Regions from separate parts of the Buttiauxella sp. 3AFRM03 genome, predicted to be linked through region 2. Evidence: predicted binding sites of a transcription regulator. Region 2 holds the regulator's gene; each other region holds the start of a gene.
The links. The regulator PurR, encoded in region 2, represses purine synthesis genes. The targets are predictions, from matches to a motif close to CANGCAAACGTTTGCNTG.

Region 1 (3,284 bases), 2.1 Mb from region 2:
AGCGTCAATGCTCAGCGGCTGATCAATGTGATCGTCAATCCATTCAGTCAATGTTTGAATAATATCCTGGTGTGCCATAAACCATCCCCATAGCCGGATTTGTTGGCAGCGAGTATAATTCCTCAAGTTAACTTGAGGTAAAGAGCAAAATGGAAAAGAAATCACCGCGCTTTAAATCATTACTGAGTCCGGGAGAAGTGGCGAAGCGTAGCGGCGTCGCCGTGTCTGCGTTGCACTTCTATGAGAGCAAAGGATTAATCAAAAGCGTACGAAATAGCGGCAACCAACGGCGCTACACGCGTGATGTGCTGCGAAACGTGGCGATTATTAAGATTGCCCAGCGCATTGGTATTCCACTGGCGACGATTGGTGAAGAATTTGGTGTGCTGCCTGATGGGCATAAAATTAATAAAAACGACTGGAAAAAGATGTCGTCACAATGGCGTGAAGAGCTGGAGCGGCGCATTCATACATTAACCGCATTGCGGGATGAACTGGATGGCTGCATCGGTTGCGGCTGTTTATCGGGTGCCGATTGTCCATTGCGCAATCCTGGCGATAAACTCGGTGAGCAGGGGACGGGCGCGCGTCTTCTTGAGGATTAACACTGGCGTGAAGCGATGGAATGGCAGGCAAAACTAAAGCGCCCAACTTCGGCGCTTTAGTTTGTTCCCGGTCTTTGTCTTTCGATCTATCCCGCTTTTCGCAAGGAGGGTTTCCCCCGACATCAGCGTCCCTCAATCACACATTCTCAGGAGGTTCCGGATTGCGCTGACAACTTAATTGTAGATCCCTTCGGCCAGGTTTCAAGGTGATTTGCATCTTTTTTGTACAGTTCTAATACTTCACTTTTTGCTCATTTACCTATAGTTAACTCATCTTGTTAAACAGAAGGTTGACTCATGCTTATCGTCCATCACCTCAATAACTCCCGCTCGCAGCGTATTTTATGGATGCTTGAAGAACTGCAAGTGCCGTACCAGATTGTTCGCTATCAGCGCGAACCGACCATGCTGGCACCTGAGTCATTAAAATCTGTGCACCCGTTAGGGAAGTCGCCAGTGGTGGAAGATAACGGCAATATTCTCGCCGAGTCAGGGGCAATCATTGAATATCTGCAAGAAACCTACGATTTAGAAAGCCGCTTCAAACCGATTTCCAGCCAGGAAAAACTGCGTTATCGCTTTTGGCTGCATTACGCCGAAGGATCGTTAATGCCATTGCTAATGATGAAACTGGTTTTCGGCAGCCTGGGAAAAGAGCCTGTTCCGTGGTTACTGCGTCCGGTTGGTAATCTACTGGGGCAAGGTGTGCAAAAGGCCTATCTGAATAAACAGATTATGACCCATGCGCGTTATCTCGAAGATTCGCTACAAAAAAATCCGTGGTTTGCAGGTCAGGCGTTTAGTGCGGCAGATATACAGATGAGTTTCCCGGTTATCGCGCTGCTCTCTCGCGGCGGCATCAACGATTTACCGAATCTGCAGAATTGGCACAGTAAAGTGCAAATGCGCCCTGCCTGGCAGAGAGCAATTCAGCAAGGTGGGCCGTTCGACATCCCTTAATTCCTTCTATCGAAAAATCCTATGAGTCAGGAAAATATATAACCAGTATCTTGCATCATTGTTGCTAAATTGCGCATTGACGATAACGTTTGCGCATGAGGTGGCGATAATTTCGCCTGCTAACGCTTTTTTCCGCAAAAAGCGGCAAAGTTCGGTTGAAAATCCATGTAAGAAGGCCGGATAATCGTTTGCCTTAATTTTGACGCTCAGTTTGTATGCGCGGAGTTAAACGTTTGCTTTTTTTGTGACGCCCCTTTTTTGTCGCAAACGCAGCACAGGGATCAATTCGTATTCTTTAAGAATTTGAACGTTTAATTGGCAGCGGTCTGCCAACCACGCATACCAACGTAATCATAAAAATCTCAGGGGATTTTTCACTATGTCTAATCATTCTCCGCGTGCAACCGGCGGTCTCGATGCCTGGTTCAAAATATCTGCACGTGGCAGTACCGTTCGTCAGGAAGTGGTGGCGGGTTTAACCACTTTCCTCGCGATGGTGTACTCCGTGATCGTCGTGCCGGGCATGCTCGGTAAAGCAGGTTTCCCTCCTGCGGCGGTCTTTGTGGCAACTTGCCTGGTCGCCGGTGTTGGCTCTTTGGTGATGGGCCTGTGGGCAAACCTGCCGCTGGCCATTGGTTGCGCTATTTCACTGACTGCCTTTACCGCATTTAGCCTGGTATTAGGTCAACACATCAGTGTGCCTGTTGCTCTGGGTGCTGTTTTCCTGATGGGTGTGCTGTTTACTATCATCTCTGCAACCGGCATTCGTAGCTGGATTTTGCGTAACTTACCGATGGGTGTTGCGCATGGCACGGGTATTGGTATCGGCTTGTTCCTGCTGCTGATTGCGGCAAACGGTGTCGGCCTGGTTATCAAAAACCCGCTGGATGGCTTGCCCGTTGCGCTGGGCCATTTCGCCAGCTTCCCGGTCATCATGTCTTTGATTGGCCTGGCGGTCATCATCGGTTTGGAAAAGCTGAAAGTCCCTGGCGGCATTCTGCTGACCATCATCGGTATTTCTATTTTTGGCCTGATTTTCGATCCAACCGTGCATTTCTCTGGCATCTTCGCGATGCCATCGCTGAAAGATGAAGCGGGCAATTCACTGATTGGTAGCCTAGATATTATGGGCGCGCTGAATCCAGTGGTGTTACCGAGCGTTCTGGCGTTGGTGATGACGGCGGTATTCGATGCAACCGGCACCATCCGTGCTGTCGCGGGCCAGGCAAATCTGCTGGATAAAGACGGTCAAATCATTGATGGCGGTAAAGCACTGACTACCGATTCCCTGAGCTCCGTGTTCTCAGGCCTGGTGGGTGCAGCGCCAGCGGCCGTTTACATCGAGTCTGCGGCAGGTACTGCGGCGGGCGGTAAAACCGGTCTGACAGCCATCACCGTCGGCGTGCTGTTCCTGCTGATTCTGTTCCTTTCTCCGCTCTCTTATCTGGTTCCTGCTTACGCCACCGCTCCGGCGCTGATGTATGTGGGTCTGCTGATGCTGAGCAACGTGGCAAAAATCGACTTCGCTGATTTCGTTGATGCCATGGCTGGCCTGATCACTGCGGTATTCATCGTGCTGACCTGTAACATCGTTACCGGCATCATGATTGGCTTTGCATCGCTGGTCATTGGCCGCGTTGTTTCTGGTGAATGGCGCAAGCTGAACATCGGTACCGTGGCTATCGCAATCGCCTTAGTCGCATTCTATGCCGGCGGTTG
Region 2 (3,284 bases):
AAGTCGGGATCATCAGCACCAGCGTGATGGCAAACAGGGTAGCGAAAATCGCCTGCCAGTCAAAGTGAGTCAAAATCCAGCTACCGAGCAGCGGTGCCAACGCCGGAGACAAGCCAACCAGTGGCATAATGGTGGCGAAAATACGGTTAGCGCGATTCGCCGGATAGTAATCGGTCACCAAAGCTTGCCAACTGACGGCCGCAGAACAGACGCCAACCGCCTGAACAAAACGCAGTACCAGTAGCGCGGTGGCGCTTTCAACCCACAGCATGCCGATACAACCGATGGCGAACAGGCTTAAACCCGCCAGTAATACCGGTTTACGACCGAAGTGGTCTGACAATGGACCCCACATCAACTGGGCAAACGCAAAGCCGGCAAGGAACAGACTCAGGCTGGCACTGACGGCAGAGGCGTCGGTCTGTAAATCTTGCTGAATGGCAGCGAAAGCAGGCAGATACATGTCTGTGGCGAGGAACCCCAGCACACTTAATCCGGCCAGCCAGATAAGAAATCCTTTTGATGGTTGCATAATTTTCTCTTGTTTTATCTTGCAGGTTAATCGCCGCGAGAGTGTACGGAGTGCAATTACGCTTGTGAAACGCTAATATTTGTAGGTTGCGTTCAAAAAATTTGTGAGCAAAGAAATGTGGTCAGAATACTCGCTGGAAGTCATCGATGCGGTAGCGCGCAATGGCAGCTTCAGCGGTGCAGCACAAGAGTTGCACCGCGTTCCGTCTGCCATTAGTTATACGGTGCGGCAACTCGAAGATTGGTTAGCCGTTCCGCTATTCGAACGTCGTCATCGGGATGTTGAATTAACCCCTGCTGGCGTCTTTTTTCTCAAAGAAGGCCGCTCTGTTATCAAAAAAATGATGACGACACGGCAACAGTGCCAACAGATCGCCAATGGATGGCGTGGTCACCTGGCGATTGCAGTTGATAACATTGTAAAACCGGAGCGAACGCGGCAACTGGTGCTGGATTTCTATCGCCATTTTCCTGATATCGAATTACGTATCTTTCAGGAAGTGTTCAACGGCGTGTGGGATGCGCTGGCGGATGGACGCGTAGAAGTGGCGATTGGCGCGACTCAGGCGATTCCGGTTGGGGGGCGTTATGCCTTCCGTGATATGGGAACGTTGAGCTGGCGTTGCGTGGTGGCTTCCTCGCACCCACTGGCACAGTGCGATGGGACGTTAAGCGATGATGACCTGCGTGCCTGGCCATCGCTAGTTCTGGAAGATACTTCGCGTTCATTACCAAAACGAATTACCTGGCTGTTAGATAACCAGCGCCGCGTGGTAGTGCCTGATTGGGCGTCCGGTTCGGATTGCTTGAGCGCGGGGTTGTGTATCGGCATGGTGCCGTTACATATTGCCAAACCGTGGGTTGCTTCAGGGAAATGGCGCGAATTAACGCTGGATAATCCATTCCCTGACGCGGCATGTTGCCTGACATGGCAGCAAAACGATGCATCGCCAGCGTTGGCCTGGCTGTTGGATTACTTAGGCGATAGTGACACGATGAATCAGGAGTGGCTACAGGAGCCGCTGTAAGTCTGCTGGATGTCGCTTGCGCGACATCCGACACACACTTAGCGGCGATAATCGCGAAACGGGCCATCAGCCACAGAGCGGCGTTCAATCAGACGCGGGTGAACCTCAATCGACTGCGACTCTTCGCGTTTGTTGACGATTCTATCCAGCAGCATATTAAACGCCGTTTCCCCTAGCGAATCTTTCGGCTGGTGGATGGTGGTCAATGCCGGTGAGAAGTAACGCGCGTTGCGTACGTTGTCGTAACCGATAACGGAAATATCCTGCGGTACGCGCAGCCCCATTTCATCAGCAGCGCAAATAGCACCCATCGCCATAATGTCGCCGCCACAGAATACCGCTGTTGGGCGATGAGACTGGCCGATGATCTGCTGCATGGCGCGGTAACCTGATTCAGGTTCAAAGTCTCCCTGAACAATCCAGTTTTCCGGAATGGAAATTCCCGCTTCTTCCAGTGCTTTCATAAAGCCTGCATGGCGGCCGCCACCGGTGTTACGTTCCATTTGCCCGGGAATGGCGCCAATTTCGCGGTGGCCGCGTTCAATCAAATAACGTCCAGCAAGATAACCGCCGTGGAAAGCGTTATCGACCACGGAGTCGGTGAAATCGGCACGAGCCTCGCCCCAGTCCATCACCACCATAGGGATGTGACGGTACTCTTCAAGCATGGTGAGCAATGATTCAGGATATTCAGAGCACATCACTAACAGGCCATCGACACGCTTTTGTGCCATCATCGATAAGTAAGCGCGCTGCTTTTCAAAGTTGTTGTGCGCGTTGCCCAAAATCAGGGTGTAGCCTTTTTCAAAGCAGCTATTTTCCACCGCTTCGATTATCTCGGCGAAATAGGGTGCTTCACTGGAAGTGGCAAGCAGACCAATCGTTTTGGTGTGATTAACTTTCAGGCTTCGTGCTACGGCGCTTGGCGAGTAGTGCAATTCTTTAATTGCTGCCCACACCGCATTGCGCGTTTCTTCCGCCACAAAACGGGTTTTGTTAATCACATGTGATACGGTTGTAGTGGAAACGTTTGCGCGCTTCGCCACGTCCTTGATTGTCGCCATTAAAATTCACTCCGGGCTATATCGTAAACCCTTGATTGCTATTATGTTAAACGTTTGCGTACGCTGACTCCACAGGCAACATGATGGTTGCAGGTATGCCGGGATTGCGACATAAAACGGGAGGAGGGCATTGAATTGACGATACGCAACAAATTAGCGAGGGATTTTGGCCTATCCAGGCGAAAAGTGGAAGAGGGAAAATTGATATCAGATTAAAACCTGGAGGATTTTTATCTCTGGTTGTGGGAAAATCACCCTGACACATCGATTGTATGGATATAAAAGGAGTTTAATGATGAGCACCGATTTGAAATTTTCAATCACGACGACGGTAATTGTTTTGGCTTTGATTGTTTTCGGCGCACTAACTGCCGTACTGCACTGATTTTTACGCTTTGATCAAGATGGGCCGCAAATCGCGGCCCATTTACTTTTGCATTAAGCTGCTAAATTCTTCGCAACAAACGCCCAGTTCACCAGCGCCCAGAAATGCTCAAGGTAGCCAGCACGAGCATTGCGGTAGTCGATGTAGTACGCATGTTCCCACACATCCACAGTCAACAGCGGTTTAGCTGCAGTCGTCAGTGGGGTGCCAGCGTTAGAGGTAGAAACAATCGCTAATGCGCCATCTTCCTGTTTAACCAGCCATGTCCAGCCAGCA
Region 3 (3,284 bases), 2.1 Mb from region 2:
CACGCCAATCACCAGTGGTGCTTCCGGGCCAACAATCGTCAGGTCGATTTTTTCATTTTGCGCAAAACTCAACAGAGCAGGAATGTCCGTCGGGTTAATCGCCACGTTCTGCAAAGCAGTTTCCAGAGCTGTACCGGCATTGCCTGGTGCAACGAATACCGTGCGTACCAATGGCGACTGTGACGCTTTCCAGGCCAGCGCATGTTCGCGCCCACCATTACCTATCACTAATACTTTCATTTATAGATGCTCCAGGATTAATGGCGGAAGTGGCGCATGTCTGTGAAGATCATCGCGATCCCATGTTCGTCAGCGGCGGCAATCACTTCGTCATCGCGGATCGAGCCGCCAGGCTGGATAACACAGCTCACGCCAACTGCCGCTGCGGCATCAATACCGTCACGGAATGGGAAGAAGGCATCAGACGCCATTGCTGAACCTTTCACTTCCAGGCCTTCATCGCTTGCTTTGATACCGGCGATTTTGGCGGAGTAAACACGGCTCATCTGGCCCGCACCTATACCGATAGTCATATTCTCGCGGGCATACACAATCGCGTTGGACTTCACGAACTTCGCCACCTTCCAGCAGAACAACGCATCACGTAGTTCTTGCTCTGTCGGCTGGCGCTTGCTGACAACACGCAGGTCTGCGGCCGTCACCATACCCAGATCGCGATCCTGTACTAACACACCGCCGTTAACGCGTTTGAAATCCAGACCCGGAACACGCTGCTGCCACTGGCCGCAAGTCAGAACGCGAACGTTTTGTTTAGCGGAAGTAATCTTCAGCGCTTCAACGCTTGCTGACGGGGCAATAATCACTTCGACAAACTGGCGAGAGATAATCGCCTGCGCGGTTTCGGCATCCAGTTCACGGTTGAACGCGATGATGCCGCCGAATGCGGAAGTTGGGTCGGTTTTATAGGCGCGGTCGTATGCATCAAATAAGGAATCGCTGACAGCCACGCCGCAAGGGTTGGCGTGCTTCACGATTACGCAGGCAGGCTCGCTGAACTCTTTCACACATTCCAGTGCTGCATCGGTATCAGCAATGTTGTTATAAGAGAGCGCTTTGCCCTGAACTTGTGTCGCGGTGGCAACCGACGCTTCTTTAATTTCTTCTTCTATATAGAAGGCGGCTTGCTGGTGGCTGTTTTCACCGTAGCGCATATCCTGCTTCTTAATGAAGTTCAGGTTCATCGTGCGAGGGAAGCGACCAGAAGGATCTTTGCTTTCGCCATGATAGGCAGGAACCATGCTACCGAAGTAGTTGGCGATCATGCTGTCGTAAGCGGCGGTGTGCTCGAAAGCCTTAATCGCCAAATCGAAACGCGTCTCGAGCGTCAGGGATCCTTCGTTAGTATCCAGTTCGCTAATGATCGCTTCGTAGTCACTGCTCTTTACTACGATTGCGACATCTTTATGGTTCTTCGCCGCCGAGCGCACCATGGTTGGGCCGCCGATATCAATATTCTCTACCGCATCTTCCAGAGAGCAACCTTCGCGGGCAACAGTCTGGGCGAATGGATAGAGGTTGACGACAACCATATCAATCGGGGAGATAGCGTGTTGTTCCATGATGGCATCATCCTGGCCGCGACGACCCAGAATGCCGCCGTGGACTTTTGGATGCAGGGTTTTGACACGTCCATCCATCATCTCCGGGAAACCGGTGTAGTCAGAGACTTCGGTTACCGGCAGGCCAGCTTTAGCCAGCAGATGAGCGGTTCCGCCAGTGGACAGCAGCTCCACGCCACGTTGGGAGAGCGCCTGGGCGAATTCGACGATACCGGCTTTGTCAGAAACACTGAGCAGAGCGCGGCGTACAGGACGACGTTGTTGCATGGTTTGATCCCTTAGCTTTGGTTCGCATATAGAAGAGCGTTAGCTGAATTTTAGTTATTTTCCCTAAAACTCAGCTAACGCCCCAAAACGGGGTGTCCTTTTAATGCGGGGGCATTGTAGCGAAAACGTTTGCGTCACGCTCGCAAAATTTGGGACTTCATCACAATTGTGGATAACTTTGTGAACAACTGCGTATAAGGCGGGGTTTTGCTGTGGAATGCAGCAGTCAGTAAAATTACTGCATATTTAGGCTTGCAGCCTCAGCAGAACTCCCTATAATGCGCCTCCATCGACACGGAACATGTGAACAACATCACAGAGTAACGGCGGCGATGAGAGTCAAATATCCTGAAATTAAGGGTTGACTCTGAAAGAGGAAAGCGTAATATACGCCACCTCGAGTTAGCAAGCGAAAGCGCCTAACTCACTGCTCTTTAACAATTTATCAGACAATCTGTGTGGGCACTCGCAGGATTGATATCTCAGATGCCTTCGGGTATCAAAAAAATATCAAGTCTTGAAGAGTGACCAAGCAGTAATTCATTTAGTTGAATTATTACGAAAGTTAATTTTTGAGCACCGCTTCACGAGTTGAAGCAAATCAAGCTTTTAATTGAAGAGTTTGATCATGGCTCAGATTGAACGCTGGCGGCAGGCCTAACACATGCAAGTCGAGCGGTAGCACAGGAGAGCTTGCTCTCTGGGTGACGAGCGGCGGACGGGTGAGTAATGTCTGGGAAACTGCCTGATGGAGGGGGATAACTACTGGAAACGGTAGCTAATACCGCATAACGTCTTCGGACCAAAGAGGGGGACCTTCGGGCCTCTTGCCATCAGATGTGCCCAGATGGGATTAGCTAGTAGGTGAGGTAATGGCTCACCTAGGCGACGATCCCTAGCTGGTCTGAGAGGATGACCAGCCACACTGGAACTGAGACACGGTCCAGACTCCTACGGGAGGCAGCAGTGGGGAATATTGCACAATGGGCGCAAGCCTGATGCAGCCATGCCGCGTGTATGAAGAAGGCCTTCGGGTTGTAAAGTACTTTCAGCGAGGAGGAAGGCATTGTGGTTAATAACCGCAGTGATTGACGTTACTCGCAGAAGAAGCACCGGCTAACTCCGTGCCAGCAGCCGCGGTAATACGGAGGGTGCAAGCGTTAATCGGAATTACTGGGCGTAAAGCGCACGCAGGCGGTCTGTCAAGTCGGATGTGAAATCCCCGGGCTCAACCTGGGAACTGCATTCGAAACTGGCAGGCTAGAGTCTTGTAGAGGGGGGTAGAATTCCAGGTGTAGCGGTGAAATGCGTAGAGATCTGGAGGAATACCGGTGGCGAAGGCGGCCCCCTGGACAAAGACTGACGCTCAGGTGCGAAAGCGTGGGGAGCAAACAGGATTAGATACCCTGGTAGTCCACGCCGTAAACGATGTCGACT

Region 1: D8682_RS13925 (NCS2 family permease) is a predicted target of PurR. The motif match lies at 1,788-1,805, and genes of this name have one in related genera.
Region 3: purH (bifunctional phosphoribosylaminoimidazolecarboxamide formyltransferase/IMP cyclohydrolase) is a predicted target of PurR. The motif match lies at 1,966-1,983, and genes of this name have one in related genera.

What each region holds. Positions count from the first base shown of each region.
Region 1 is NZ_CP033076.1:2,664,907-2,668,190, reverse strand. It holds gene soxS (superoxide response transcriptional regulator SoxS) at 1-78, opposite strand, end outside; gene soxR (redox-sensitive transcriptional activator SoxR) at 150-605, shown strand; gene D8682_RS13930 (glutathione S-transferase family protein) at 903-1,565, shown strand; gene D8682_RS13925 (NCS2 family permease) at 1,945-3,284, shown strand, end outside.
Region 2 is NZ_CP033076.1:602,727-606,010, reverse strand. It holds gene punC (purine nucleoside transporter PunC) at 1-532, opposite strand, end outside; gene punR (DNA-binding transcriptional activator PunR) at 648-1,559, shown strand; gene purR (HTH-type transcriptional repressor PurR) at 1,598-2,623, opposite strand; gene D8682_RS27410 (YnhF family membrane protein) at 2,916-3,008, shown strand; gene sodB (superoxide dismutase [Fe]) at 3,062-3,284, opposite strand, start outside.
Region 3 is NZ_CP033076.1:2,728,939-2,732,222, reverse strand. It holds gene purD (phosphoribosylamine--glycine ligase) at 1-240, opposite strand, end outside; gene purH (bifunctional phosphoribosylaminoimidazolecarboxamide formyltransferase/IMP cyclohydrolase) at 258-1,847, opposite strand; rRNA gene D8682_RS14190 (16S ribosomal RNA) at 2,458-3,284, shown strand, end outside.